Regions from separate parts of the Virgibacillus sp. 6R genome, predicted to be linked through region 1. Evidence: predicted binding sites of a transcription regulator. Region 1 holds the regulator's gene; the other holds the start of a gene.
The links. Region 1 encodes LexA, which represses DNA repair genes until DNA is damaged. Its sites were predicted from a motif close to CGAACATATGTTCG; they were not measured.
Positions count from the first base shown of each region.

Region 2: BKP57_RS03835 (YhjD family protein) is a predicted target of LexA. The motif match lies at 11,677-11,690, and genes of this name have one in related genera.

Region 1 is NZ_CP017762.1:4,643,494-4,659,703, forward strand. Features, by position in the region: gene BKP57_RS21020 (CbrC family protein) at 19-537, shown strand; gene BKP57_RS21025 (hypothetical protein) at 885-1,229, shown strand; partial or broken gene BKP57_RS21030 (manganese catalase family protein) at 1,422-1,640, shown strand; gene BKP57_RS21035 (manganese catalase) at 1,858-2,718, shown strand; gene lexA (transcriptional repressor LexA) at 2,829-3,452, opposite strand; gene BKP57_RS21045 (YneB family resolvase-like protein) at 3,730-4,374, shown strand; gene BKP57_RS21050 (DUF896 domain-containing protein) at 4,744-4,974, shown strand; gene tkt (transketolase) at 5,079-7,082, shown strand; gene sirA (sporulation inhibitor of replication protein SirA) at 7,268-7,720, shown strand; gene BKP57_RS21065 (YneF family protein) at 7,772-7,993, shown strand; gene BKP57_RS21070 (cytochrome c biogenesis CcdA family protein) at 8,336-9,040, shown strand; gene BKP57_RS21075 (Na(+)/H(+) antiporter subunit B) at 9,104-9,532, shown strand; gene BKP57_RS21080 (response regulator) at 9,548-9,916, shown strand; gene BKP57_RS21085 (CcdC family protein) at 10,077-10,568, shown strand; gene BKP57_RS21090 (hypothetical protein) at 10,673-11,020, opposite strand; gene BKP57_RS21095 (DUF2621 domain-containing protein) at 11,423-11,896, opposite strand; gene BKP57_RS21100 (ATP-binding protein) at 12,140-13,255, shown strand; gene acnA (aconitate hydratase AcnA) at 13,519-16,210, shown strand, end outside.
Region 2 is NZ_CP017762.1:810,086-826,295, reverse strand. Features, by position in the region: gene hemE (uroporphyrinogen decarboxylase) at 1-709, shown strand, start outside; gene hemH (ferrochelatase) at 747-1,688, shown strand; gene hemY (protoporphyrinogen oxidase) at 1,681-3,090, shown strand; gene pepF (oligoendopeptidase F) at 3,664-5,484, opposite strand; gene yhfH (protein YhfH) at 6,331-6,459, opposite strand; gene BKP57_RS03850 (lipoate--protein ligase) at 7,228-8,223, shown strand; gene BKP57_RS03845 (fatty acid--CoA ligase family protein) at 8,513-10,048, shown strand; gene BKP57_RS03840 (competence protein ComK) at 10,796-11,326, shown strand; gene BKP57_RS03835 (YhjD family protein) at 11,262-11,657, opposite strand; gene BKP57_RS03830 (TVP38/TMEM64 family protein) at 12,077-12,733, shown strand; gene lepB (signal peptidase I) at 12,789-13,340, shown strand; gene addB (helicase-exonuclease AddAB subunit AddB) at 13,628-16,210, shown strand, end outside.

The DNA of each region.
Region 1 (16,210 bases):
AAATACGGAGCTGATAAGATGGAATATAAATTCAAATACTTCGAAAACCCATTGGAGAATGCTGAATTTACAGATGAAGCGTGTCAGTCATGTGGCAAAAACGAAATGTGTTTAGAAGGTGAATATTTTGATCTTGATGATGAGGTGGATTCAGTTTGTTTAAATTGCCTTAGACTAGGAAAAGTTAAAGTGAATATTCCAAATTACATTAAGGACAGAATAACAGGTCAGGGTAAGGAGGAAAAGGTAGCAGAGCTTGAAAAAACTCCTCCAGTACCCTGGATACAATACAACGATTGGCCAGTTTGTTGTGGCGACTATACAAAGTACATTGGGGAATGGGAAAGGGAGGATTTTGAAAAAAACTCTAAGGACGGTAATGGATTAAATTATTTATTAAGTATTTTAGATCAATCAACGAAAGATAAAATTGAAAACGTAAATAATTTTTGGGAAGATATAGGACAATATACTGCAATCTTTGTATTTGAATGCTTGAATTGTTCAAAACGAATTGCAGTTCCTCAAAGCTATTAAAATAGTCGACCTTGGTTGTTTGTTTAATACTCAATCAAGGTTTTTCTTTTTTATAAATAGAATTTATAAGTATACGAACATTCGTTCGCACCCTAATTAGAGTACACCTTTATCTTGTTGTTTATCCCCTCTATATATCCATTTGTTAAAAGGATACATAAATAATTGAAGGATTTCTGTTTTCCAATCGCTGAAACGTATGATAAGCACTTTGAAATGACCCTAAGACCATTATCTAGGAACATCACGGAACGTCCAAGACATTTGACATATCGTCAGGCAAATTAGTAAGGAAATAATAGGCGAAAGAATTAAGTCTAAACATAGTATACGAGGAGGATATAAACATGCCGGTAATGCTTTTAGTGGTAGAACAAGATGAAAATCAAATGAAATATTTACCTGTAATAAGGAAAAATACAAACTTAGGATTTTTTGAGATAAAACAAAGAATTGAAAATGGTAGTCCGATAATGGAATGTAATCTGTTTAAAGATGATGAGGACGATATAAAACTTAAAAAATTAATAAATGAATTGATAAGTGTTGGTGCTAAGATAAGACTGTTCGATGGTAAATTGGTTGAAAGTAAAGAAGTATCTGTTGAATACTTGATGAATAGATTTGATAGATATAAAGAAATACAAAGTCAAAATAAAATGTTAGATGATTTAATGTATGATGAGGATTAATTTTAATATACAGTTGGCAAAATTCAGCTATATTATTTTGGCGAGGTAATATTTTAGACTTAAGAAGTATTGTTAAAGTAAACACGCCAAAAACGTACTAATTAAAAAAGCTAATCTAACTGAATTTTAATCGGTTAAATGCGCAGTTAAAAATAGCACCTACTTATTCTGTAGGTGCTTTTCGTTATGTCTTTAAATGCAAAAAGAGATCCGATTGCTGATTTATATGAGGATATTGCAGCGGAAGAGAAAGCGAGGGCGACATACCAATGGATTATTGATATGTCTGATGATCCCGATTTAAATGATAGTTTGAAGTTTTTACGGGAAAGAGAAGTTGTTCACTCGCAACGTTTCAGAGAAGCTGTAGAAATATTAAAGGAAGATAGGGATGCGAAGAAAATATTTTAAAATCAAATAGTTTGAATAAATAATAGCTATGGTTGAAGAATTAATATTAGCTAGCTGTTTCAGTATGGAAACAAGAACTGTAACTGGTTTCAGTTTTACAGGAATAAATGTAAAGATCATGAAATAACGAAAGAAAACGGGCTCTTTTATTAGGTACGAAGAATGGGGCAATTTCATATAGTATGTATTGTATGTACTATGGAAAGTGGGTGAGAATTTGTTTTATCATGTAAAAGAATTACAATACCATGCTAAACCTGAACGCCCCGACCCCGTCTATGCGAAGAAACTTCAAGAAATACTTGGCGGACAGTTTGGGGAGATATCTGTTATGATGCAATACTTATTTCAAGGGTGGAGTGTCAGGGGAAACGGGAAGTACAAAGACTTGTTAATGGATACAGGAACAGAGGAAATTGCGCATGTTGAAATGATAGCTACAATGATTGCAAGGTTACTAGATGGTGCACCGGATGTTGAATTAGAGGATGCAGCGAAGGATCCTGTAATTGCTGCGATTTTAGGTGGTTCCAATCCTCAGCAAGCGATTGTTTCTGGGCTAGGCGCGATGCCTGTCGACAGTGTTGGAAACAGATGGACAGCAAGTTACATCATTGCCAGCGGAAATTTATTAGCTGATTTTAGGGCGAATCTAAACGCGGAGTCACAAGGACGGCTACAAGTCGCTCGCTTGTACGAAATGACGAATGATAGTGGTGTACGCGACATGCTATCTTGGTTATTAGCAAGGGACACCATGCATCAAAATCAATGGTATGCCGCAATTTGTGAGTTGGAAGAGAAGGAGAATATCGTTGTACCAAGTACTTTTCCTAGAGAATTAGAAAAGCAACAAGTATCCTATACGTTGTTTAATTTTTCTCAAGGAGATGCGAGTGCCAAAGGAAGGTGGGCTCATGGAAGAAGTATGGATGGCTACGGATACTTTAATTATGTCGACAAACCAATTGCATTCGGTTCAGTTCCCCATCTAAAGCCAGCGCCAAAGTATATTTATAATACACCTTTATGGGCATTACGCACCTCGGATGATCCACCTGATCCACATACAATATAATTCGTAAATAGATAAAAAATATAACAGCGCTATACCCTTAAAAAAGGTAGTGCTGTTTGTTTTATGAGTAGGAATGGCCGCATACATTAAAAACTGCCGTTTGGCAGTTTTTAATGTATACTACGGTATAATCCAATAACCTTTCCTAAAATGGTCACGTTATCGTAAATGAGAGGCTCCATTGTTGCGTTTTCCGGTTGCAAGCGTATATGATCTTTTTCTTTAAAGAATCGTTTCACAGTTGCCTCATTTTCTGCTGTCATGGCAACAACAATATCACTGTTTTGCGCAGTGTTCTGCTGTTTAACAATCACCATATCGCCATCCAGAATCCCGGCTTCAATCATACTTTCTCCTTCAATTACTAAAACAAATAAATTATCATCAGGCCCAGCACTGTTTGCCGGTAATGGAATAAATTCTTCAATGTTCTCCACCGCTGTGATCGGCAAACCAGCAGTAACTTTTCCTATTACAGGTGCATAGCGAGCTTCTTCTTTTGGAATAGGGTTATCTTCTGCAAAATCCAAAATTTCAATGGCTCTAGGCTTGGTAGGGTCTCTTCTTATATATCCTTTGTCTTCAATTCTTGCTAAATGACCATGAACGGTTGAACTAGATGCTAACCCCACAGCCTTTGCAATTTCTCTCACAGATGGCGGATAACCTTTCTGCATTACTTCATCTTTTATATAATCTAAAATCATTTGTTGCCTTTTGGAAAGTTTAGACATGAATCTATCACCTCGCACATAAGATTAATTATCCTTAGTTTACCATTAGATAAAACGTTACGCAAACATTCGTTCGAAAAACGCTTGACAAGATCATATGTTCGCGTATAATGAAATTATACAAGCGAACAAAAGTTCTATTTCACGAAGGAGGGCTATTGGATGTTTCAAAAACTGACAAAAACAGATGTATTCTATCTTGTAGCTTTTGCATTAACATTAGGTTTCTTATATTATTCTATTGTAATGAGTTAATCATATAGAAGGAGTAAAAATTGTGAAAGCAGTAATTTACTGTCGGGTAAGCACTGATAAAAAAACACAAGAAACATCATTGGTTAGACAAAAGCAGGAACTGATGAAACTAGCAGCTGACTATCAATTTACGATTGTAAAATGTATCCAGGAACAGGAAAGTGGATATACGATAGATCGTGATGGGATTTTTCAATTACTTGAGCTATTTTCCGAAAAAAAGGCAGAATGTTTATTAATTCAAGATGAAACGCGTTTAGGGAGAGGAAATACAAAAATCGCTCTTTTTCATCAGTTACACAAATTACATATTCCTATATATACTACTTACCATGGTGGTGAATTGGAATTATCCGAGGCAGACTCCATGGTGTTGCAAATCGTCGGAATTGTAGAGGAATATCAGCGGAAAATACATAATATAAAAATAAAACGAGGAATGAACAAAGCCATTGCAGAAGGATATGATCCAAGCGTAAATCTATCCAATCGGCATAAAGCTCCGGGGAGAGAAAGAAAAAAATTCCCGATCGAAGAAGTGATAAGGCTTCGTCAAAACGGCTTAACATTTGCAGAAATTGCTGTTACGTTAAACGGGCTAGGCTATACTGTATCCAAAGCCACTGTTCACAGAAGGTATCAGGAACACCAAAAAGAACTGAATTAACTGTTATTTATTAAAAATCCAAGTGGCTTTAGTCATGTAGTTGAATCCGCGGATGACATATATTAAATGAAATAGAGTTAATTACCTCTATGAAAGAATGGAAGACCTCTGGTTCAAAAAGTAAAAGGCATCAATGAGCATGAATAAAGTTAAGAGCACGGGATTACAATGCGTCAAAACTTGTCAGACTCGACTCAGACAAGTTTTTTGCACTTGTCTTTTTTCTGTGTTAGTGTAAATAAATCCAAGCCATAAAAGTATCTATTTTATCACGACGAAATCTATTGTAAAATAAAACGAAATAGATATATATTTATGATGCATTGGAAAATAAGAGAATTAGCAATTTGCATTTAGGGAGGTAAAGTAATGCTCTCAAAAAATAAAATAGAACGAATCAATCAGCTTGCAAGAAAATCAAAAGCGGATGGTCTTACTATTTCCGAACAAAATGAACAGAAACAACTGCGACAGGAATATTTACAAGGTGTAAGACATTCTTTTAAGAATCAGTTTAAAACGATGAAAGTAGTAGATCCTGATGGAAATGATGTGACACCAAAAAAAGTAAAAGATTTACAGAAGAAGAACAAAAATTAGCGAGTGAGCCTATTTTGTTATAAGTGCATGGTTTCACTTGTGGCAAAGTAGGTTTCATTATAGAATGGAGATAGTTATGATTTACGAAAGGGGCTAACTTTAATATGGCAAGTACGATCGAACAACAATCTATTAATACAATTAGAACATTATCTATTGATGCTATTGAACACGCAAATTCTGGACATCCTGGGCTTCCGATGGGCGCAGCGCCAATGGCCTATACGTTGTGGACAGACTTTATGAACCATAACCCGAAGCATTCGAAATGGTTTAACCGGGATCGGTTTGTTTTGTCTGCAGGACATGGATCTATGTTATTATATAGCTTGCTTCATTTATCAGGATATGACGTATCTATAGATGATTTAAAATCATTTCGTCAATGGGGTTCAAAAACGCCAGGCCATCCTGAAGTTCATCATACTGACGGGGTAGAGGCAACGACTGGTCCTTTGGGACAAGGTATCGGTATGGCTGTCGGTATGGCTATGGCAGAAGCTCATTTAGCTGCTAAATTTAATCAAGCAGATTTATCGATTGTCGATCATTACACATATGCGTTAGTTAGTGATGGCGATTTAATGGAAGGAATTTCTCATGAAGCTGCTTCTCTAGCAGGGCATTTAGGTTTAGGAAAACTGATTGCGCTTTACGATTCCAACGATATTTCCTTAGATGGTGATTTAAACCGTTCTTTCTCTGAGGATATTGAACGACGCTTTACAGCTTATGGATGGCAAGTTCTAACGGTGAAAGATGGCAATAATGTTGATGCAATCAGACAAGCAATTAAGGTAGCCCAAGAAAACTACGAACAACCTACCTTAATTGAAGTGAAAACGATAATCGGATACGGTTCACCAAATAAATCTGCTTCTGCGGCTTCTCACGGTGCTCCTTTAGGAGAAGATGAGGTTAAGCTGACAAAAGAATTTTATAAGTGGACACATGAAGATTTTTATGTACCTGAAGAAGTATATGCGGATTTTAATCAAAAAATTGTTCAAAAGGGTGCCGAGGCTGAAGAAAAGTGGAATCAGCAATTAGCTATGTATAAAGAAAGATATCCAGAACTGGCTGAGGAGTTTGAGCTTGCGCTTCATGGTAAACTTCCAGTTGATTGGGATAAGGAATTGCCAGTCTTTGAACCAGAGCAGGATACACTAGCAACGAGAGCGTCCTCCGGGAAAGTATTAAATGCGATCGCTAAAACTGTTCCAAATTTCTTTGGAGGTAGTGCTGACTTAGCTGGTTCCAATAAAACAACCATGAACGATGAAGGTGATTTCTCAAAGGATAACTATGCGGGTCGTAATATTTGGTTTGGTGTACGTGAACATGCAATGGGAGCTGCTTTAAATGGGATGGCATTACACGGAGGGTTACACGTGTTTGCGGGTACTTTCTTTGTGTTTAGTGATTACTTACGCCCATCCATTCGCCTTGCTTCCATTATGAATACACCAGTTACCTATGTATTTACACATGATTCAATAGCAGTAGGAGAAGATGGACCAACCCATGAACCAATTGAACAATTGGCTTCGTTAAGGGCAATGCCTGGGTTATCCGTTATTCGACCTGCTGATGGAAATGAAACTCAAGCTGCTTGGCGTTTGGCTTTAGAGTCAACAGATACACCAACTGCTCTTGTATTAAGCAGACAAAATTTACCAACGTTACCAGGTACAAAAGAACATGCATATGAAGGTGTTAAAAAAGGCGCTTATATTATAAGTGAGGCAGGGAAGGAAACACCTGACGTGATTCTTTTAGCAACAGGGTCTGAAGTTCAATTAGCTGTTCGGGCGCAAGCAGAACTAAAAGAAAAAGGCATCGAAGCGCGTGTTGTTAGCATGCCTTCATGGGATCGTTTTAAAGCCCAAGATAAGAGCTATCAAGAACAAATTCTACCATCAGCTATTAAAAAACGTGTTGCTATTGAAATGGCTTCTCCATTCGGTTGGGAAAGATATGTTGGTGAACACGGAAAAGTAATCGGAATAGAAACATTCGGAGCCTCTGCAAAAGGCGAGAAAGTAATGGAAGAATATGGTTTTACAGTCGAGAATGTTATTAAGCACGTAGAATCACTCTTACATTAAACACCGAGAGAAAGATCTAGCCAATAGGTCTTTCTCTTTTTCATTTAATTCGGCATAGCCAGACAAAAGAAGTGGTTGTTTGCTTTATAATCTGACAGTATTTTTAATAGCAAATACGTATAATAGGTGTATCTTAAAAAATATACGAGCAGTAGCACAATTAGTGGGAATAGGGAGGATTACCTATGTACACGTATTCTATTTATCATTTAACAGAAGAAGTAGCCATGTATTATTTTCATAAAAGCAGTATCTTATATCGATTTTTAAGAGAATTTGAGTCGTTGCCTTATCGTGCAGATTTGCGCAGACAATTCGAATATATTACAGATCGTATTTGTTATGATCAAATTTTGTTATCCATCCAACGTCACGAATCCACAAACTTATTTGTAAATATAGACAAGGATAAGGTTAGCTTATATAATAGAAAGGCGTTTATTTCTTTACATATTAGTGAAAAACAATTAAAATTTCATTGTAAAACGTTAGAAAGCGCAGAAGAACTGTTATTTCCTATCTTGCGTAGTTACCATCCTTTGCTTTTTGTTGTTGGTGACAATATCAAAAATTTTGGATGGATAACTCCCCTATTGGAATACAGTCGATTAGAACAAAACGAAGTATTGTATTCCTAACATGGATTTACTATACTGTATAAGAGACAACACGAAGGAGGAAAGCTATACATGGACACAATCTGGGTCGTATTAATCGCTGTGGCAGCGTTAATTATTGGTGTTGCTCTTGGATTTTTTCTTGCGAGAAAATATATGATGAACTATATGAAAAAGAACCCACCAATTAATGAGCAAATGCTACGTACCTTAATGATGCAAATGGGTCAAAAACCATCCCAAAAGAAAATTAATCAAATGATGCGTGCAATGAACAACCAGTCTGGAAAATAGGCACTTATGCATATATTAATAAGGTTAATAGCTTGCAAGTGAACACCCCTTACTACAAAATAGTAAGGGGTGATTCTATAGGTGCAAGTAATTAAATTTGGTAGCAAAGTACGTTCTATGAAATAAGTGTACAAAATTTCCGGTCTATCGGTTTTTCAGACTTCTACTTACGGAAATAGATACATTATGCTGTTTCTACCTATCAGCTAAGCTTAGAACCATTTTGATCACGCTCTTATAATCTGGACTCATGTAAAGCGTTTTCGTTTTATTGTCAAAATTGGTCATAGACTTACTAGACTTGTTTGGTACAATAGCATTGAATACAAAGGGGGTATACCATTGTCTGAGATAAATGTATTTATTGCTTTCGGAGCTGGCTTTCTTTCCTTTATATCTCCCTGTGTACTACCACTATATCCTGCATTTTTATCGTACATTACTGGGATGAGTGTAAGCGAATTAACCGAAGACAATAAAATGCTAAATGCCAAAAGCATTTTACATACGATTTTCTTCTTACTCGGGTTTTCTGCTGTGTTTATTATGTTGGGGTTTTTGAGTTCTGGTATATCTAAATTTTTGCTTATATACCAAGATGTCATTAGACAAATCGGTGCTGTCGTTATTGTGTTTTTTGGCTTGGTTATTGTTGGCGTATTGAATTTTGATTTTTTAATGAAAGATCGGAAAATCAATTTTAAAAATCGCCCCGTCGGCTTTTTTGGTACATTTATAATCGGGTTAGCATTCTCATTAGGCTGGACACCTTGTACAGGTCCGATTTTAGGCATCGTATTATCCTTGGCTGCAACGGAACCAAATACAGGAATGATTATGATGATAGGGTATATTCTCGGCTTCTCAGTACCTTTCTTCGTATTATCATTCTTTATAGGTAAGTTAAAGTGGATTAAAAAACATAGCTTAAAATTGGTCAAAATTGGTGGCTATATTATGATTTTTATGGGAATCGCACTATTTTTCGACTGGATGACGGCTCTAACGTCTTATTTAGCAGGTTTATTTGGTTTTTATGGCTTCTAATGGATTTTTACCCTATATTATATTAAAATAAATATTATAACTGCTATTAAAGGGGCAATACACATGTATAAAACGAATGATCTTATATTACGAACCACTGCATCTTTGATTGCCTTCATTTTGTTAGGTTTTGCAGTGTATTTATTATTGGCGGGACATAATTCACCAGGTGGTGGATTTGTGGGTGGACTCATGACTTCTGGTGCTATCCTATTAATGAATATGGCTTACGGGTTAGAAGTAGTAAGGAAAGTGCTACCAATCAATTTTGTGAATTTAATTCCAATTGGTTTGGCGGTTGCGATTGGTACAAGTGTGGGCTCATTTTTGTTTCAACAGCCTTTCCTATCACAAACCTATGGTTATTTTAAATTCCCTATATTGGGCGAAATTGAATTAGCTACCGCAATGCTATTTGATTTAGGAGTATACTTAACTGTAGTCGGGGTAATGATGACGATTATTTTATCAATTGCTAATGATACGGAGTAACAAGGGGGAAAAAGAATGGCCAAAATACTTGTGGTCGATGATGCTAAATTTTTGCGTACCGCGCTCGCGACAATCTTAAGAAAGAAAAATCATGAAATTGTCGGAGAAGCTGAGAACGGTAAAGAAGCAGTACGACTATATCAAGAATTAGAGCCAGATATTGTAACAATGGATATAACGATGCCTGTAATGAACGGTATTGATGCTACGAAAAAAATTATCGATATTGATCCAAATGCTTCTGTTATTATGTGTTCAGCAATGGGACAGCAAAAGGTGGTTGTTGAAGCGATTGAACTAGGAGCTAAGGATTTCATTGTAAAGCCGTTTGACGAAAATCGTATTTATGACGCCATTGATCGGGTATTACATTTAAAATTTTAGTTAAGATCGATGAAGAGTAATTTTGTTACATTCAAGTGTTTCATGATAATTGAGTTACCCAACAAACTATTTAGAAATGCTTGACCTATTATGCTGTTCAATCCTCCTTGTTAAACGCATATAAGCAGATAATTTGGTGATGGGAGAAAGTGGGTTACAAATGTTTTGGTTCATTGCAAGTACAGTCGGGGCAGCTATTATGGCTACTTCGATGATATTTCTTCGATTAAAAGCAGCAAAAAAACCTGCTTCAGTTAAAAAAATCATTTTACCACCACTTTTTATGAGTACAGGAGCTTTTATGTTTTTATTTCCTGTGTTCCAAATTAGCTGGTATCAAGTGATAGAAGCGTTTAGTGTCGGCGTAATATGCTCCATCTTTTTGATTAAGACATCTAAGTTTCAAATAAGGGATCAGGCGATCTATTTAATACCGTCAAAAGCATTTGCTTTTATATTGTTTGGATTATTACTATTCCGTATCGTCATTAAGCTTGTCATAGGAAGTCATATATCTCTAGGAGAAACAAGTGGCATGTTCTTTCTGTTGGCGTTTGGGATGATACTTACTTGGCGATTAGCCATGCTTTATAAATATTTACAGCTAGCGAAACAATTAAACAGCACTTATAATAAAAATACGAGTTTGTGAAAAGCGTTAGACTATTTGCCTAACGCTTTCTGTATGTGCGCCAGGCATTGCGCACATGAGAACAGGCCCTCTTCCTTAGAAGGCCTAAAGTATAAAAAAAGTGATTAGTATAGTCTTATTAATTCTTTAAATCCATTAAATGCATTTTTACCGAAATCATCACTATATTGATTTATATGTTTTTGAATTTCATCAAGATGTTCATGGAGAAAAGAATGTATTTCAGTAGTATCTGCTACATTATATATTTCATGAAGAAAATCTATAGTTTCTCCAATAAGAAAGCTATTATTAAGTTTTAATATAACTGAACATATTTTTGGTATAGCATTAAATGCTTCTTCCGCTGAAAGGCCCTCAGTAAGTTCTTCAAAAGACTCTCTGAAATACCACTCATTTTGATCAAGTTCCGCTTCCCAATTTTCAAAGATATTTAGTAGTTTTTGTTCCACGATGTTAACCACCTTTAATTTGAAATCATCAAATTTCTTAGTCTTCTTATTATAATTGAAGTGGATTGTAATTGTTTTACTACCTTAGCTTAATACGGGATAAAATGGAGTGAGCTATTTCTGTCTCACCCCATCATTTGACTTAAAATCCTATTTATTTACAGAGCAGATAGTTGCGGAGTTAAAAAATTCATCCCGTATATAAGGTGCTGTAAGAATTTCGCTTCAGGGGTTGGATAATCTGTACTGCAACAAGTCTAAGCGGGAGATAGCAGCACCTAAATACCCTATTTCGTGAGAGGCCTTTAGGTCATCATACCCTTATGGTACTAACAAGCCGTCGGGAATGAATGAAATCCACCACTGATGGAAGATTCACTTTATAGAGATAAAGAGTTTCTGTTATGATTGATGTTTTTGCTTCCAATCAGCATCATAATCATTTTTTGATTGTTGAAAGAAGTGCTCATAAGGAGTCGTATCAATCTTTTTTTGCGCTAATTTTTTCCGTAAAAATTTGTGGTCACGTTTAGGTGTGGCAATAATATATCCTTCAATTAATATATCACGAGTAATCCTCTGTTTGTTTTTTGCTAAAGCGACTTCGCCAATTTTACCTACTATCTTATGCTTTGCTACATCACGGAATAGCTCCGGAACAGGGGATACTAACTCATCCAATAGTTCTTTTTCTTCGTCTCCCCACATATGCTTCGTTTCGTTCACATAATAGGTTTCCCAGTCCATAGTAGACTTCCCGTCTTCCTTAGGTAATCGCTTAAGAAATTTTCGAAACATGAAGTATCCACCAATAGCCATAATAGCAATCATAAAAAAACCCCAGAAAATAATTAAGTAATTAACAAGAACCGACATAATATCACCTTTTTCTCCCCTTTTTACCAAAATTTCGTAATAATTTGACAAAATATTTAACTATTTAATTTATTTTTTCATGTACTTATAGTAAGATTACTAATAATTGGATGTTTAAGGCGCAGTTAACTTCATTATAAGATGAAAAATATTTTCAAACAAGCGTCATACTATCAGAGGCGAGCACATATATCTGTATAAAGAAAGGATTTGTTGATATTTGCAAAACGAGGGGGAAATATGATGAGGTACGAAAAAGAGACAGGAAATACAGATAAATCTATCCATTTAGCTGAAATGCAACAAGAACAAAGGAAAAATTTACAATTATCTTCACTGCCAGCATCTATGCTTACATGGATAGAAGAGAACTGCCATGATATTATTTCTGTTATAGATGAAGACGGTTTGTTTATTTATATTTCTAAATCTGTCGAGCGTATCCTTGGTTATCAACCATCACAGTTAATTGGAAAGCCATGGTATAAAGTTATTTCTTCAGAAGATATCGATTATATAAAGGAAAGTTGTAATCCTGATCCATTAATGAAACTCTTTTACCAATTGAATGTAATCAATAGTGATGGAAAGTCTATTTGGTCTTCTTGTACTTTAACGAAGCTCAAAGATAGTAAAACAGGTAGAACTTTTTATATTTCCATTGTTGCAGATATACGAGATAAAAAAGAAGTAGAAGAAATCATGATTCAGTCAGAAAAAATGTCCGTAGCTGGTCAACTGGCTGCAGGTATTGCTCATGAGATTCGGAACCCCTTAACATCTTTAAAAGGTTTCTTGCAGTTACTTCAGGCTGGTGTGAGAAAAGAAGAATATTACAATATTATGATTGAAGAAATAGAAAAGATGGAGACTATTACATCAGAGTTACTATTTATTTCCAAGCCGTTAACAGAAACCAAACAACTGGAATCGATTGAATCCATGATACATGATGTCATTGTACTACTAAGACCGCAAGCAAAAATGAAAAGTATTCATATTGAATATAATGGATCAGGAAAAGAAAAAATTTATTGTGATCGTTCTCAAATTAAACAAGTATTAATTAACTTAATTAAAAATGCAATTGAAGCGATGGACCAAGGAGGAACCATTCGTATTTTTACCAGCTCTTCCGATTCTCATATAGATGTTAGCATCATCGATGAAGGACCTGGAATACCTCAAGATATAATACATAAATTAGGAGAACCATTTTTCACTACTAAGCAGAGCGGTACAGGCCTAGGCCTTATGATAACAAAACAAATCTTAGAAAGACATCAAGCCTTTTTAGAGATGAAGGCAAATGAACAGATCGGTAGCACGTTTCGGATTATCTTTCCAGTTCCAGCTTAGTTTTCATGAAAATAAAAAAGTGCCAGAGCCTATTGTTTGGTGAATTCGTTATGCGTATAAATGGCTCATTGCAATAATATTTTTTTGTATAAGTATTTCTTATCACTTCGCATAACTTTTTACTATAACCGTTGTAGGGGTGAATGGTTTGTTTTATCATGAATTTTCTTATAAGATAGAGACAGTGAGAGGTTTTATACTGTTAAAGTAATAACAAATGCCGTGTTTTTTAATACGGTGAGCATGAAGAGAGGGGTACACACATGGGGAAGAGCAATTTTGTGAATACGAAAAAACAATTTGAACTTAATGGGAAAACGTACAATTACTATGAATTAAAAGCTTTAGAAGAAGCCGGATTAGGCAATATATCCCGGCTACCATTTTCAATCCGTGTACTTTTGGAATCGCTGGTTCGTCAGCATGACGGTCATCAAATTAAGGATGAGCATGTAGAGAGATTAGCAAAATGGGGAACGAAAGAAGGCAAGGGAGTGGATGTTCCATTCAAACCTTCCCGTGTTATTTTACAAGACTTCACAGGGGTTCCAGCAGTTGTTGACCTTGCTTCTTTACGAAAAGCAATGGTAGATATGGGAGGAAAACCAGACGAAATTAATCCTGAAGTACCAGTGGACTTGGTAATTGACCACTCTGTGCAGGTGGATCAATATGGGACACCAAATGCCTTAAAGGCAAATATGGAATTAGAGTTTGAACGAAATGCGGAACGTTATGAATTTTTAAACTGGGCACAAAAGGCATTTAATAATTATCGCGCAGTTCCACCAGCAACCGGAATTGTTCACCAGGTAAACTTGGAATATATAGCAAATGTTGTTCACGGTTTAGAAAACGAAGATGGAGAATATGATGCATTTCCAGACACATTAGTGGGAACGGATTCACACACAACCATGATTAACGGACTTGGTGTATTAGGCTGGGGTGTTGGAGGAATCGAAGCGGAAGCAGGTATGCTTGGACAACCATCTTACTTCCCTGCACCTGATGTAATTGGCGTGAAATTTACTGGCAGTTTTCCGAATGGAACAACAGCAACTGACTTAGCACTAAAAGTAACGCAAGTACTGCGTGAAAAAAATGTAGTAGGTAAATTTGTCGAATATTTTGGTCCAGGATTAAAAGATATGCCGCTTGCAGACCGAGCAACCATTTCTAATATGGCACCGGAATATGGTGCTACTTGTGGGTTCTTCCCTGTTGACAAAGAATCACTAAGTTATTTAAAGCTTACAGGCAGATCGCAAGAGCAAATCGATCTTGTTGAAAAATATTGCAAATTAAATAATCTATGGTATTCACCGGATCAAGAAGATCCAAAGTATACAGAGGTCGTAGAAATTAATTTGTCCGAACTTGAACCAAACTTGTCAGGACCAAAGCGCCCACAAGATTTAATTGCACTATCTAATATGAAGAAGGAATTTAATAAAGCAATTACAGCACCAGCTGGAAATCAAGGGTTTGGGCTGGATAAGTCAGAATTCAACAAAGAAGCTGTTATTGAGCATCCGAATGGGAATACTTCTGTCATGAAAACGGGAGCGCTTGCGATTGCTGCAATTACATCTTGTACCAATACGTCAAACCCTTACGTTATGCTAGGAGCAGGGCTACTTGCGAAAAAAGCAGTCGAAAAAGGTTTAGAAGTGCCAGATTACGTAAAAACATCCCTTGCACCTGGTTCAAAAGTTGTTACTCGTTATTTGGAAGACGCTGGCCTGACGCCATATCTTGACAAACTAGGCTTTAATCTAGTTGGTTACGGATGTACCACTTGTATTGGTAACTCAGGACCTTTACGTGAAGAAATTGAGCAGGCCATTATCGATCATGATTTGACAGTAGCTTCTGTGCTTTCTGGAAACCGTAACTTTGAAGGACGTATACATCCATTAGTTAAAGCCAACTATTTAGCTTCACCGCCTTTAGTTGTCGCTTATGCGCTTGCAGGGACCGTCGATATTGATTTGACAAAAGATGCTTTAGGTACAGATAAAAATGGTAATCCTGTGTATATGAATGATATCTGGCCTTCTATGGAAGAAATTAAACAGCAAGTAGAAACAGTGGTTCAACCAGAAATCTTCCGCAAAGAATATGAAGACGTATTTACTTCTAATGAACGTTGGAATCAAATCGATACAACGGATGAGCCACTATTTGAGTGGGATAGCGAATCTACGTATATTCAAAACCCTCCGTTCTTTGAAGGTTTATCAAAAGAAGCTGGTTCGGTCGTACCATTACAGAATCTGCGTGTTATTGGAAAATTCGGTGACTCTGTAACAACTGACCATATTTCTCCAGCAGGTGCGATTGCTAAAGATATGCCTGCGGGAAGGTATTTACAAGATAAAGGTGTGTCGCCACGTAACTTTAACTCCTATGGTTCTCGTCGCGGAAATCACGAAGTTATGATGCGTGGAACGTTTGCGAATATTCGTATTCGTAATTTAATTGCACCAGGAACAGAAGGTGGATATACAACATACTGGCCGACGGAAGAAGTAATGCCTATTTATGATGCTGCAATGAAGTATCAGCAAGATGATACCGGTCTTATGGTTATTGCAGGCAAAGACTATGGGATGGGATCTTCACGTGACTGGGCTGCAAAAGGTACCAATTTATTAGGTATTAAGACGGTTATTGCTGAGAGCTTTGAGAGAATTCACCGTTCTAACTTAGTGATGATGGGAGTTCTTCCGTTACAATTTAAGCAGGGCGAAAGTGCCGATAAGCTTGGTTTAACTGGGAAAGAAACCTATCATGTCGAAGTAAACGAAGAAGTAAAACCGCATGATTTAGTTAAAGTAACAGCAGTTGACGAAGCAGGTAAACAAACAGAATTTGAAGCTGTTGCCCGTTTCGACAGCGATGTGGAAATTGATTATTACCGTCATGGCGGTATCTTACAAATGGTGTTAC
Region 2 (16,210 bases), 920 kb from region 1:
TGGTACCATTAATCCGCAAGCAGATGTGCCTTATGTACTCGATACTATTCGCTTGTTAACAGAAGAGCAGTTACAAGTACCTTTGATCGGTTTTAGTGGAGCCCCCTTTACGTTAGCAAGCTATATGATTGAAGGAGGCCCATCAAAAAATTACAGTAAAACGAAATCGTTTATGTATCAGCATCGAGACGCGTGGTTTTTATTAATGGATAAGTTAGCCGATATGACGATTACGTATGTTGATGCACAAATAGAAGCTGGTGCCCAAGCAATCCAGATTTTTGATTCCTGGGTTGGCAGCTTAAATGCTGCTGACTATCGTATTTTTATTAAACCCGTGATGACAAGAATATTCTCTGAACTTCAAAGGCATGGGGTTCCATTAATTATCTTCGGTGTGGGGGCTCGTCATCTATTAATGGAATTTAATGATTTACCAGTGGATGTTGTCGGGCTTGATTGGCGCACATCGATACAAGAAGCAAGAAAAATGGGTGTAACAAAGGTACTGCAAGGGAATTTGGACCCAGCCATTTTGTTAACAGAATGGGAAACGATAGAGAGACGAACGCAAGCAATCCTGGATGAAGGCTTAGCGGATGGGAACCATGTATTTAATTTAGGACATGGTGTAACGCCAGATATTCAGCCGGCTACGTTAAAACAGCTAACTGCTTTTATTCATGAATATACCAATCGAGAGATGTAAATAAAACGGAAACTTTTTATTTGAGAGGTGTGGAATCATGCAAAGAAAGAGAATGGGATTATTAGTTATGGCTTATGGAACGCCATATAAAGAAGAGGATATTGAGCGTTATTATACACATATTCGCCATGGTAGAAAGCCTGAGGAAGAGGCACTACAAGATTTAAAAGACCGTTATAAAGCAATTGGCGGTATTTCCCCACTAGCAAAAATTACGAATCAGCAAGTGGAAAAGCTGGAAGCGACCTTAAATGCCGTCCAGAATGAGTATGAATTTAAAGCATATACTGGGTTAAAACATATTGAACCATTTATTGAGGATGCAGTTCAGCAAATGGCGGAAGATGGCATGGAAGAAGCAGTATCGATTGTTTTGGCGCCACACTACTCTACATTTAGTGTACAATCCTATAATAAACGAGCTAATGAGGAAGCTAAAAAACACGGCATCATGATTACTTCTGTAGAAAGTTGGTACGATGAGCCTGGCTTTATTAAATATTGGGCTGATCAAATTGCTGATGTCTATAGAAAGATGACAGAAGAAGAACGAGAAAAAGCTGTACTTATTGTTTCCGCACATAGCTTGCCTGAAAAAATCTTGCAGAACGGTGATCCATATCCGCAGCAATTAGAAGAAACAGCAAAATTGATTTCAGAGGCAACTGGGATTACGAATTATGAAATAGGGTGGCAAAGTGAAGGAAATACACCTGATCCTTGGTTAGGACCAGATGTACAAGATCTCACGAGAGACCTTTATGAGCAAAAGGGGTACCAAGCGTTTGTTTATGCTCCAGTAGGATTTATTGCGGATCATTTAGAAGTATTGTATGACAATGATTATGAATGTAAAGTGGTTTGTGATGAAATAGGTGTTGCTTATTATCGTCCGGCAATGCCAAATACACATCCGCAATTTATTAACACATTAAGCGATGTCGTATTAAAACAAGTAAAGCGTGAAGCAAATGAATAATCCGAAGCAATTTGTCGTTATAGGTGGCGGAATAACCGGCTTATCTGCCACTTACTATTTACAAAAAGAGATCGCTGAAAAGCAGCTTCCTTACAAGGTAAAGCTTGTCGAGGCAAGCAGTCGATTAGGAGGCAAAATAAGGACATTGCAACGGGATGGCTTTACTATCGAACAAGGTGCTGACTCGATGTTAATTCGAAAAAACCCTGCTATGAAATTAGTAAACGAGTTAGGACTTGAGGATCAAATCGTTCGTAATGCTACAGGTAAATCCTATATTTTAAAAGGTAATAAATTCCATCGTATGCCACAGGACACATTTATGGGCATTCCAAAGAGCGCTCGTTCAGTGTTGTCTTCCACATTAATCTCTCCAAAAGGAAAAATGAGGGCGTTAGCAGATTTGTGGAAAGGAAAAAGAAAAGATGAGACGGACGAATCGTTAGCAGCTTTTTTTAGACGGCGCTTTGGTAATGAATTGCTTCATAATCAGATTGAAACGCTATTATCTGGAATTCATTCGGGAAACATTGAGGAAATGAGTTTAAAAGCATCCTATCCACAATTTCTCCAATTGGAAAAAGAGTATGGTAGTTTAATCAAAGGATTAAAGCAAACCATTCCTCAAGCGAAGCAGGAAACGACGAAGGAGCCTGCACCAGGTGCGTTCTTTTCATTTCAAAACGGATTAGGTACAATAGTTGATCGGTTAAGGGAAACGATTGGCGAAGAAAACATTACTTTAGAAACAGCAGTGGACCATATTGAGAAAAAAGAACATGGCTACCATTTATTGCTAAGTGATGGGGGCGTATACAGAGCAGACGCTGTGATTATGGCTACACCGCATTTCACAGTGCCAAAAATGTTCAGTCAATATGATATCTTAAAACCATTTTTAGATGTTCCTGCCACGTCTACAGCGAATATAGTGTTGGCATTTGATAAGGTGAAAATAAAGAAGGATATAGATGGAACAGGTTTTCTTGTCGGTAAAAACAGTAATTATCACATTACTGCTTGTACGTGGACGCATAAAAAATGGCCATTAACGACGCCGGATGGAAAAGTTTTGTTGCGTTGTTATGTTGGTAGACCTGGCGAAGAAGCAATTGTGGAAGAGTCAGATGATGCTTTGACAAACCTTGTATTAAAAGATTTACACAAAGCAATGAAATTAAAGGGAAATCCTATGTTTAGTGTTGTTACGCGTTGGCGAAATGGCAGACCACAGTATACAGTTGGGCATTTAGAAAGACTTGCTGAAATAAGAAAACAAGCTGCTACGCAAATTCCAGGTGTCTTTTTAACAGGTTGTTCCTACGATGGGCAAGGTATTCCCGACTGTATCGAACAAGGAGAAAGAACGGCTCAGGAAGCATTGCATTTTGTTTTACGTTAACAAAGTTAATTCTTACTTAATAGTTTGCCGATAGACGTAGTTTTTCTTAAAGAATAAGAAAGTATAAACTTAGGTGCTTATGGATAATGAAATAACCGAATAGTCACGTCCACACATGATCCCAGCAACGATACGAATTTAGAAATGCGCCCTACGATAAGGCCTCATCGGTTCGCGGCAAAGAGGAAGGCCGACTAAAACCGGGCTTGCCGCTCAGGCGTCGGCATACCCCTGTTTTTAGTGGCATGATTCCTTTATCTTTAGTTGATTCGTTCCATTCGCTACGTTGCTAAACGGGCGCCCTGCGCCTTTGTTCAACTATAAAACCCTAATAAAATTTTATACATTCCTATAGTGCAAAAAATGAAGAACCCTAAAGCTAGCTTTAGGGTTCTTCTCTCATCAAGGAAAGCTATACAAGTTCACTTTATCCCGTATATAAAGTGCTTGTAAGACTCTCACTTCAGGAGTTGGATAACCTGTAGAGCAACAAGTCTAAGTGGGAGATTAACAGCACCTAAATACCCCGATTCGTTCCTCTAACAATCAGTGGGGGATGAGTGAAGATTCACTTTATCGCTCCTGCTTCTCTTCTCGATAGCTTGTTTCCAACTGATCAACAAGTGAACCTACGAAGGCAACAGCTTGCTTAATCGCATCTGGTGTGGACATATCTACACCAGCTTTTTGGATCAAGTCGAGTGGTTTAAGCGTTCCTCCTGACTCTAACACTTCTATCCATCGTTTGGCTGCGGGAGCGCCTTCTTTTTGAATCGTCTGTGCTACAGCGGTTGAAACTGTTAACCCTGCGGAGTACGTATAAGGATAGAGACCCATGTAGTAATGCGGCTGGCGCATCCAAGTGAGCCCTGCTCCTTCATCAATCGTAACGGTATCTCCCCAGAAATTTGCTAAAGCTTCTATCTTTTGCTCGGAGAGAACTTTTGCAGTTAAAGGCGTTCCACTTTCTGCTAAAGTATAAACTCTTCGTTGAAATTCAGCTTCAAGTAAATGCGTAACAAAATTATGATAATACGTTCCTAATAATTGGGTGATAATCCAGCGTTTCATTCGCTCATCATCTGTCTTAGCTAATAGATGATGAGCAAGCAGAAGCTCATTTAATGTAGAAGGTGCTTCAATAAAGTATGTCGAAGGACGCGTATTAAATAAAGTCTGTGCTTTTCCCGCAAAGTAAAAATGCCCTGCATGGCCTAATTCATGTGCTAATACAAATGCTCCGCGCATCGTGTCTGTCCAAGTAATCAGAATATACGGGTGTACTCCATAAGGGCTCGAACAGAAAGCGCCTGTTGCTTTTCCGACATTATCAGCCAAGTCGATCCAACGATTTTCGATAGCTTGTTTCATCACTTGTTGATAGTCTTCACCCATTACACCAAGAGCTTCAATAATAGTAGCTGTTGCTTCTTCGTATGTTGTTACCGGATTAAAGCTTGGGTCAAGCGGCGCTTTTAGGTCACACATATATAGTTCATCCAGACCTAGCTGCTCTTGTTTTAAGCGCGCAAATCGTTGCATATGAGGTGCGAGTTCTGTTTGAATAACATCAAGCTGATTATGGTACATATCTGTTGTAACTTGCTGCGGATGTAATAGCATATCGGTTACATTGTCATAATGACGTTGCTGCGCCATGACGACTTGCTTGGTAACCTCTGTTGCATAAATAGCAGCGTATGTATGCTGATATTGCTGAAGAGTTTGTACAAAAGAGTGATATGCGTTTCTACGAGCAGTGTTGTCTGCTGTTAGCTCATAACGATCTTCATATAATGCAGCAGACATAGGAAGTTCATTGCCTTGTTCATCAGAAATTGACGCAAATACCATATCCGATGATTTGCTTCGCTGATAGATCATATATGGAGCGTTATGCACTTCTGAAAGAGCAGCGAGCAGTTCTTCTATTTGCGGAGATAAAGTATAAGGCTTCTTTTCTATCAAGTCGGCAAGCATTTTGCGGTAAGTTGCTAATGCAGGGTGTTGTTTGACAAATTCACCAATTGTTTCGGTAGGTATTTCAAGAATTTCCGATTGAATAAAAGAAAGCTGTGCCTGGATTTTTGCTAATGCTTGAGCAACTTTTGCACTGTCTTGCTGACGAGTTGGATCTGTTCCATCGGTACTGTTTCGTAAATTAGCATAAGTTGCTACACGGATAACCCTTTTTTGAAAAGTCTCGTATGCTTCCATGCATTGATGCAGTGTGGAAGCCTCTTTTCCTAATTCTCCTTTATAAGAACTGAATTGTTCCACATCTTGCTGAATCGCTTGTAATTCATTCTCCCAATCCGTATGTGTAGAAAATAAATCCGTAAGATCCCATATGAGTTTTTCCGGTACTTCAGAACGTTTTTGTCGTTTAACCATTCACGCTTCCCCTTTCTTAAATAAAAAGTAACTATTACCTAGACATAAAAATTACGTGTTACGAAATATTGTTTTTATATCATTATATTATAATGGCAGGAATAATGATAGATGTTTTAAGAAAATTTAGTAATCGCCAACCAGATGGTATTGAATTTTCTAATTTGTAACGATATTAGAAAGGATTTTACCCAGAACAAAGGCGCGGGGCGCCCGTTTAGCAACGTAGCGAATGGAACGAATCAACTAAAGATAAAGGAATCATGCCACTAAAAACAGGGGTATGCCGACGTCTGGGCGGCAAGCCCGTTTTTAGTCGGCCTTCCTCTTAGCGACGAACCGATGGGGCCTTATCGTAGGGCGCATTTCTAAAGTCGCATCGTTGCTGGGCGCTGAAGCCGGACGTGGCTATTCAGTTATTCCCTTATCCCAAAGCAACAAATTTTATACTTTGTATGAAAAAGAACTCTATTTAGCACTCTCTAACTCATATATTTTAGACAGTATTTTAAGAATCTAAACATTATAAAGCAAAAGTTTTTCATGATAGATGGTGGCTCGCGCTTTAGGCGAGCCATGGTGGTTTCTTATCTTATTAGAAAAACTTGGCTTGTCGCCAAGTCTTATGGTGGAAGCCTATGTTTTTCTCATACTATAAACCAAAAAAATCTTATACTTTCCTATAGTGTAAAAAAGGATTCACTGCATATTTGATTGGTAGTACCGCGATGGTATGAACGAAAGATCTCTGAGCTGAGCCAGACATTACTGTAGTTGGATCTTCCATCCACTCTCTTAAGCTTTAACTTGCAGGATGGAAGGGATGGTCTTACAGGATAAATTCTTCTATCTGGCTGGATGGTCGCAATCATCACATAAATTTCCATAGCAATCTGCTTTTTCAATCATATCATGACCACATTTACTACATTTTTTCTTAGGTAGGTTTCTGAAAAACTCAAGAACGTTCATCATTAGGAATTCCTCCTCTTAAGTAATTATGATTCATTGTAATATAACAGTATGTAAAAAGTCAATACTGTGTTACAACAAAAATGTTTATTTTTTATAATTACTGATAATCTGTGGTATGGATACCATCAAATAAAGCCTATAGTATAGGGGAAATGAGATGAGCGTTTAACTAATTGTGGCTGTATTATAACAATTTCTGTTTAAAACGTATGTCTGATGTTTTTGTGAAGATAATGTTCGTAAAGTTTATTAAAATGATGAATTCTATTATTTTGTAGCCTTTATCCATGTATACAGTTTGTTACTAAAAATATTCTATACGAGACTAAACGTGTTTAAATTTTTAGTATATTTTCGTTTTAAGAAACCTAGAGGGAATTCTTTTGCTTCCTTATGCGTTTTTTATTAAACTATAAGTGGATATACAAAAAAGTTGTTAAATGGATTTCAGCAATAGCGGCGTCTGTTTGGATCTGCGATATAAAGTGAATCTTTCATCCCCACGGCTTGTTAGTATCGTAATGGTATGACCTAAAGCCCTCTTACGAAATAGGGCGTTTAGGTGCTGTTATCTCCCACTTCGATTTGTTGCAGCATGTATTCTTCAATTCTTGTAGTGGGAGTCTTACAGCACCTTATATGCGAGATACATGTATTTCTATCTATCACCATCGAAATGACGTACGCGAATTTGTGCACTTTTGTCGGATTTCTGGATCAGAACTAGAAAAATTTTATTTTCCAAACGTTGGAAGGAGCATACTAGGTATGAAATTTATAGATAATAAAGGTATTTTAGATCCGTCTATGAACTTAGCGTTAGAACAATATATTGTAGAAAACTTTGGTGAAACAGACACATTTTTGCTGTTTTATGTGAACCAACCTTCCATTATCATTGGGCGAAATCAAAATACCATTGAAGAAATAAATACACAATATGTCAACGAGCATGATATTAAAGTGGTGCGTCGTTTATCTGGCGGTGGCGCTGTTTACCATGATGAAGGAAATTTAAACTTCAGCTTTATTACCAAAGATGATGGAAACAGCTTTCAAAATTTTGCTAAATTCACACAGCCGGTAGTAGAAGCTTTAAATAAATTGGGCGTACCAGCAGAATTGAAAGGGCGTAATGATTTAGTTGTAGAAGGTCGTAAAATTTCGGGGAATGCTATGTACGCAACCAAAGGAAAGATGTTCAGTCACGGAACGCTTATGCTTGATTCAGAAATTGAAAATGTTGTATCAGCTCTTAAAGTCAATAAGGAAAAAATAGCGTCAAAAGGAATTAAGTCTATTCGAAGCCGTGTAGCAAATATATCCGAATTTCTGGAACAAAAAATTTCTATGGATGAATTTAAACAAGTCATTTTACGTCATGTGTTTGATGTAGAGGATATCTCCGAAGTTCCTCGTTATGAATTAACAGAAGAAGATTGGGAAAATGTGAAGCAAATTTCTCGTGAACGCTATAATAACTGGGAATGGAATTATGGAAAGTCACCTTCGTTTAATATTCAAGCCTCCCATAAATTTGATGCAGGTCTTGTTGATGTCCGTTTGGATGTGAAAAAAGGAATGATTGAAAACTGTAAAATTTACGGTGATTTTTTTGGAGTCGGAGAAATTAGTGTCTTGGAAAATAAATTAATTGGTGTTCGTCATCAACAAGAAGCGATAGAAGAAGCATTAGCAGATGTTGATGTCCCTCGTTATTTAGGAAAGATAACCAAGGAAGACTTTATACATTTAATTTATTAATGTGAAAAAAACGGTAACTAAGTGAATACTTTTATATAATGAAATTTATTATCTAAACGTGGGTATGAGCTCCAAAACTATATTGGACTCATGCCCTTTCATTTTTCTACGGGCTGATAATGCATCTCTTTTTGACAGCGTTTCCGCTTGATTTGAAAACGCACCTCGTATATAATTGAATTGTTTAACGATTCGTATAGTTTTGACGGGGATATGTGAAAGAGAAAATTTCAAGCTCCGCTAAAATGAATGATTATTCATTCATTTTTAGTGAGTAAGGGGGAATAATATGAATATCAGCGAGCAATTGTCCATAACGGCACAGGAATATGCGGAAAAGCCAGCCTACATTTTTGAGCATAACATGACAAGTTATCAAGAACTTAATCAAGTGGTGACATTATTTGCCTCTGGTTTGGCGTCGCTCGGCTATAAAAAAGGTGACCATATTGCTTTGGTGGTTGGGAATAGTCCGTATTATATTATTGGTCTATATGGTGCTTTACGCCTAGGCTTAGTAGTTATCCCAATCAATCCATTATATACACCAACTGAAATGAACTATATATTACATAATGGCGATGTACAAGCTGTCATAACGTTAGACAGATTGTTAGAAAAATTTCAGGCTATGGATCGTGAGTTAGATATTTCGCATTATATTGTTTGTGATTCCGGGGCAGAGGAACAGACAGTATCGATTTCGCAGCAAAAAATGCACGCTTTTTCAGAAGTTCTTCAGTTGGGGAAGCCTCATTTTTTCGGTCCAGAATTACATAAACATGATCCGGCTATTGTTTTGTACACATCAGGTACAACAGGTGCACCAAAGGGAGCGGTGCTTTCCCACCATAATCTATATTCCAACGCAAAGGATGTAGCTGATTATCTAAGTATAAATGATGGGGATAAAGTAATTGCGGCTTTACCTATGTTTCATGTGTTTTGCTTAACAGTGTCGGTTAATGCACCATTAATGAATGGAGGAACCATTCTTATTCTACCGAAATTCTCACCATCTGCTGTATTTGCATTAAGTAAAACATATCAAGCAACCATTTTTGCTGGTGTACCAACCATGTATAATTATTTATTACAAGCAAAAAGCAGTGATCAAGAAAATCCATTTTTAACTATTCGCTTCTGTATTTCTGGAGGTGCTTCTATGCCTGTAGCTTTATTAAAAGGATTTGAGCAAGCCTTTGATGTGAAGATTTCTGAAGGGTATGGGTTATCCGAGGCTTCTCCAGTCACTTGCTTCAATCCATTAGACCGTCCACGTAAACCTGGATCTATTGGTCGTAGTATCCAAGGAGTTGAAAATAAGGTGGTGGATGAGTGGGGGGAAGAAGTGGCTACTGGTGAAGTAGGCGAATTAATTGTCCGCGGACCAAATGTCATGCTAGGTTACTACAAACTTCCAGAGGAAACAAAAGCAGTTTTAAAAGATGGTTGGTTATATACAGGGGATATGGCGCGCATGGATGAAGAAGGGTACTTTTATATTGTGGACCGCAAAAAAGATATGATACTAGTAGGGGGCTATAATGTTTACCCTCGTGAAGTGGAAGAAGTTCTTTATCGTCATCCTAATGTGGTAGAAGTAGCTGTGTTAGGTTCTCCTGATCCAGAAACTGGTGAGGCAGTACAATGTTTTGTCGTGACAGATAGTCCTAATTTAACGAAAGAGGACTTAACAGCATTTTGTCAAACCTATTTAGCTAAATATAAAGTTCCCGCAAATATAATATTTTTGGATGAATTACCAAAGAATACAACAGGGAAAATTTTAAGGAAAAATCTACGTGAACAAGTGCTTCAATAAAAAGAAGAGATTTGGTGTTTGCCGCAGACATCGAAGCTTTTATCCCGTGTATAAGGTGCTGTAAGACTCCCACTTCCGTATTTTGGATGATTTGTATTGCAACAAGTCTAAGCGGGGGCTAACAGCACCATAATGCCCTGTTTCGTAAGAGGTCTTTAGGTCATACCATTACGGTACTAACAAGCCGTGGGGAGAATGAAAACTCCCACTGGTGGAAGATTCACTTTATAGAGTGTAGAAGGGAGAGATTTATTATATGCTGCCTTCCCTTTTGGAGCTTAATCGATTAGCAAACTTGGTTTTTCCTTCTATGGTGAGCCTAGCTTTGTTTGATAACTTTTAAAATATAATTTTTGTTCGTTTTGAATAACGAATACATAAACGAAATAGAAAATTCGCTTTATTGTTGTATAGGAATCTATAAAATGAGGTGCTTGTGGATAGCGAAATAACCGACTAGTCACGTCCGGCGCATGAGCCCAGCAACTAGGCGACTTTAGAAATGCGCCCTACGATAAGGTCTCATCGTTTCGTCGCTAAGAGGAAGGCCGACTAAAAACGGGCTTGCCCCCCCCCAGACGTCGGCATACCCCTGTTTTAGTGGCATGAGTCCTTTATTTTTAGTTGATTCGTTCATTCGCTACGTTGCTAAACGGGCGACCCGCGCCTTTGTCCTTTCTTTTTCCACAGAAGTTTGGTAATTTAATATATAAGCCACTTTCTTTTCTACTAGGAAAGGATGAAAATATGTTTAACTTTTATACAGAACCCCCAGAAATCACCCCCTTTACTGCTGCATTGGTTGCCCAACGTGATTCTAATAATAAACCAATGACGATGGTGCTTGAAGAACAGGGAGAATATGCAGTTGGCTGTACACCAAGTAAGATGATTGACCATGCATGTAAATATTTTGGAAGTAGTCTTAAAGGAAGGCAAGATGGAACACGTGATATTTGTGGAATCACGCATAAAGCACCGATTACCGTCGATCCGCTGAGCGGTATGTATTTTTTCCCTACCATTTCTCCATCTAGTTCGCAGTGTACGTGGATTGCTCATTCCCATATTGACCAAGTTCAAAAAAAGGACGAATATGATACTGAAATTATCTTTCATAATGGAAAAAGCATTGTGTTAGAAATTTCATACGGATCCATGTTAAATCAAATTCAGCGAACAGCTCAATTCCGTTATTTATTAAATAACCGCCTCAAGTTTTTAAAGAAGCATATCGATCAACCAGAATTGATTTTTCCATCAACTCCTCAAAAATAAGTTTTACCTTCTTTCGGATGGCTGGATTAAAATAACTTCGTTTCTCCTCACGACCTTGACACAGAAACAAATAAGATGAAAATGAGTCGTTCTTATCAAGCTTCACAACCTGTATCTGTTTTTGTTGCATGGTTTTTCGCAAGCTTTTTCGTTCCTGAAGTGCGAGATGTTCCATTTTTTTTAAGACTTCTAAGTATGCCTCTTTTATTTTAAATGCTTTAAATCCCCCTGCTTGTAGAAAGTAAATATCTTGTTGGATGACAACAATAGTCATGGAAAGAAACAGAAAACGTGATGCTAACGCCAATTCATCTTCATTTAAGTAGCGCAAAAAGGCCCCTCCTTTTACGAGAACGTTTGTTCCTATAACGATAGTATATGCGATAGTCATAAAAAAATTCAATTCATAATGATTTAAAAAGAAAAGAAAGTGGCAATATGAATGATAGGACTATGCATATTTGTTCTTTTCCATTAAAATAGAAATAGTTTACATGTAATAGAGAAAGTTTAACTCACTGACAAAAGGGCAAATATATCGAAAAAGTGAACCAAAATTTCTGCTTGTTTGATCTCGCACTTCGTGGGGCGCAAAGCTTTATAACATCTAACTATTTACTATAGGGAAGAATGGCGATGAAAAGGTTTGGAAAGATTCACTTTGCTGGTAACTTCTATACGCTTTCCTTAAATGTGTTAAAACTTTATATTAAGGAAAAATGACATTCATATATCGAGGAGATTTACTACATGTTTTTATTAGACATCCAACTATCCGATTGGGAAATGATTTTTGATAGTGAAAACTTTGATGAGTACATAATGGAACTGTTGCAAAACTATGAGAGCTTAGGACCGCTTCCAGGTATTTTATTACCGTTTATTGAAGCATTTTTACCGTTTCTGCCTTTAGTTGTGTTTGTATTTGCTAATGCAGCTGCTTATGGGCTGCTGGAAGGGTTTATTTTATCTTGGGCAGGATCCGCACTTGGGGCGATACTCGTTTTTTTAATTATTCGCAAACTGGGTGATCGGAAGATTTTTATAGTGATCCGTAAAAATAAACAGGTGAGGAAAGTAACCGCGTGGCTGGAAAGGCATGGATTTGGGCCATTATTTTTATTAATGTGTTTTCCGTTTTCTCCATCATCTGTTATTAACGTCGTTTCTGGGTTGTCTAAAATCAGTACGCAACAATTCATATTAGCCGTGATCATGGGGAAATCCGTCATGATTTTCTCTATTGCCTATGTAGGTTCGAGCATTATGGAATTTGCAAAAAATCCAGTAAAAACCATTGTCATTGGTGGATGTATCGTCCTATTTTGGATGGTAGGAAAGTATATTGAAAAACGATTGCAGAAAAAAGCGCAGTTGCGTGAAGAATCAGACTCTCAGCAAGATTAAAATATCGCTTTCTAGGGTAAGCTATTAGTAGAAATTACTCTGGAGGAAGATAAGAATGAAAAATAAATATCGGAAAGTGGTCGCAGTTTTCTTGCTTGGGGCCATGATTATATTTGTCAGTCGATCGGCTTTGTTTGCTAGTTACGTCGTAGAAGGTGAATCCATGGAGCCCACTTTGGATGATGGTAATTTGCTGATGGTAAACAAATTTGTGTATGATTTAACCGAAGTCGATCGATTTGATGTTATCGTTTTTCGAGCCAATGAAAAAGAGGATTACGTAAAAAGGGTTATTGGGATCCCAGGAGATACCATTCAATATCAAAATGATAAATTATATATAAATGGGGACTATGTGGAAGAAGGTTTTTTGCAAGATTATGCTCAAGCTACGTTAAGTAACAAGCCGCAAACAGAAGACTTTACACTTAAAGAGATAACTGGCGAGGCTAAGGTTCCGGACGGAAAGCTATTTGTTATGGGAGATAATCGTGGCGAGAGTTTAGACAGCCGTTCATTTGGTTTTATTTCCCAAACGCAATTAGTAGGTAAAGTAGATGTAAAATATTGGCCTCTTTCACAGGCTAGTCTAAGTCTTGGCGGCTAAATCTTCGAAAACAAACTACACGTTTTTTTCAAAGATACATGATATACTAGTGCTATAAGAACAACGATTATATATTAGTACGGGCGGATGATTCCCAGTCTTAAAGAAAAAGAAAGGGTCCTCTGTCCGTTTTCTGTTTTACTATGTTTTAAGCAAGTTTGCCACATGGTTTGGAGCGGAAAATATTGGAATATAAAGTTCTATTGCGTCCACATAATCAGAGGGCATAGTAGCGGATATTTTCATTACACGCTCAGTGGATATATTTACGAAAGGGGAAGTGAGTAATGGGGCTTCGCTTTATAACAGGTCGTGCTGGTACAGGGAAAAGCGGCCGAATATTTGATGAAATAAAGGAGAAATTATTAAATCGCCCACAAGGTTCAGCCATTTTTTGTATCGTTCCAGATCAAATGACGTTTCAGCAGGAGTATAAGCTGTTTAAGGATCAAGCAATCCGCGGAAGTATACGTGCACAGGTGGTTAGCTTTTCTCGCTTGGCTTGGCGAGTCTTACAAGCAACAGGTGGTGGGAATAAGCAATTTATTAGTACTGTAGGGATGCAAATGATGCTGCGGAAGATCATGGAAGAAAAGCAAGGAGAGTGGCATGTTTTTCAACACGCTATGGAAAAACATGGATTTATTGACCAGCTGGAAACGATGATTACTGAATTTAAACGCTATGCAATTACGCCTGAATTATTGCATGCCAAAATAGAGCATATGAACAGCTACGTACATAAAGAGGCCGGGGAAGAGGGTCTGATTCATAAATTGGAAGACTTGCTGTATATTTATGAAAAGTTACTATTTTCATTGCAAGGAAAATATATGGACGGTGAAGATCAATTACAGTTGCTTGCAGAAAAGATCGCTCATTCTTCGTTACTTGAAGAAGCAGAAATCTATGTGGACGGTTTTTATCGTTTTACACCTACCGAATTAATGGTAGTAGAAGCGTTGATAAAAAAGTGTAAGCAAGTAACGATCGCGTTAACTGTGGATAAGCCAGAAGAAGAACCAGCATCAGAAGTGGATTTGTTTTACCAAACAAAGGAAACATACCATCTATTGAAGCAAATGGCTGCTTCGGTAGATGTAGCAATAGAAGAGACCATTGAACTAGATCCGAAATATGGACGCTTTCGGGAGCGTGCCTATTTTGCGCATTTGGAAAAATACTTTGATGAACGCCCGGCACCAGCTTACCATGGGCAAGTGCCTTTGCAAATTGCTGAGGCAGTCCATCCGCGGGCAGAGGTGGAGGGAGCAGCACAGCAAATTATTCATTTAGTAAGAGACAAAGGCTATCGTTATCAAGATATCGCCTTATTCATAAGGCAGCCAGACATGTATCATGATTTGATCGCAACGATTTTTCACGATTATGATATACCTGTATTTATTGACGAAAAACGGACGATGTTAAATCATCCTTTAATGGAATTTATCCGCTCTAGTTTGGATGTTGTGGAAGGCAATTGGCGTTATGACGCTGTTTTTCGGTTGTTAAAAACAGGCTTTATACCTAGTAGGGATAAGCAATATCCTTTAACTGCAGACGCCATAGATGAATTGGAAAATTATGTTTTGGAGTACGGTGTTCGTTCACGGACGAGTTGGTTTTCTGAAAAAGAGTGGGTTTTTCAGCGTTTCCGTGGGTTTGATCAAACGGCACAAACAGATATAGAGCGGGAAATGCAAATACGAATTAATCGTTATCGGGACCAAGTAACAGAAGCTTTCGAGTGGTTTGATAAAGAAATGAGAGAAGCTCAAACGGTAACAGATCGATGTACCTGCTTGTATCAGCTATTGGAAGAGCTGCAGGTCCCTGCAAGATTGGAGCAAATGCGAGCAGAATATGATGAGCAATTTGAGATTGAAAAGGGACGAGAACAGGAACAAGTGTGGGACGCGGTCATTCAATTATTGGATGAGATAGTGGAAATAGCAGGAGAAGAAGCCATGTCATTGACCGTATTTCGTAAAACACTGGAAGCAGGTCTAAACACATTGAAGTTTGCCCATGTTCCACCAAGTATAGATCATGTTATCGTAGGTTCCATTGACCGTTCAAGAATAAGCGATATTCGATGTGCTTTCTTACTAGGTGTAAATGAAGGCATGTGGCCAATGAAACCGCCAGCGGACGGATTGATAAATGAACAGGAACGGGATTTACTAGCTGGTCATGGTGTGCAGCTTGCCGAGACAAGTAAACGCCAGTTATTAGATGACTGGTTTTATATGTATGTGTCTTTTACAGTAGCAAGCGACCAGCTATGGATCAGCTATCCGTTAAGTGATGAGGAAGGAAACACGAAAATGCCGTCCCAGCTTATCAAACGGATGGAAAGTTTGTTTCCAAACTGTTGTGAACATTTATTGCTGCAAGAGCCAGATGAATTGCTAGAAGCGGACCGTTTTGTGACTACACCTAACAAAACAAGAGCTGCCTTAACAGCGCAGCTATCAAGGTATCGCAAGGGCTATCCGATAAAGCCAATCTGGTGGCATGTACTTAATTGGTATATCAAACATGAAGAAAAGTACGCTACGACATATCGTATTTTGCAAAGCTTATATTATCAAAATAAACCTAGTAACCTATCAAAAGAGACCGTAGAGCAGCTTTATCCAAAGCAAATAAAAGCAAGTGTTTCCAGATTAGAGACTTATTATCGCTGTTCCTATCAGCATTTTGCCAAGTACAGTCTAGGTTTGGAAGAAAGGCGCACATACAAACTGGATGCACCTGATATTGGTCAGTTGTTTCACGAAGCACTAAAAACTATTACGGAATGGGTTCAAAAAGGGGAAAAAGATTTTTCTCAACTGACGCAAGCGGATGCAAATTCGTATGCA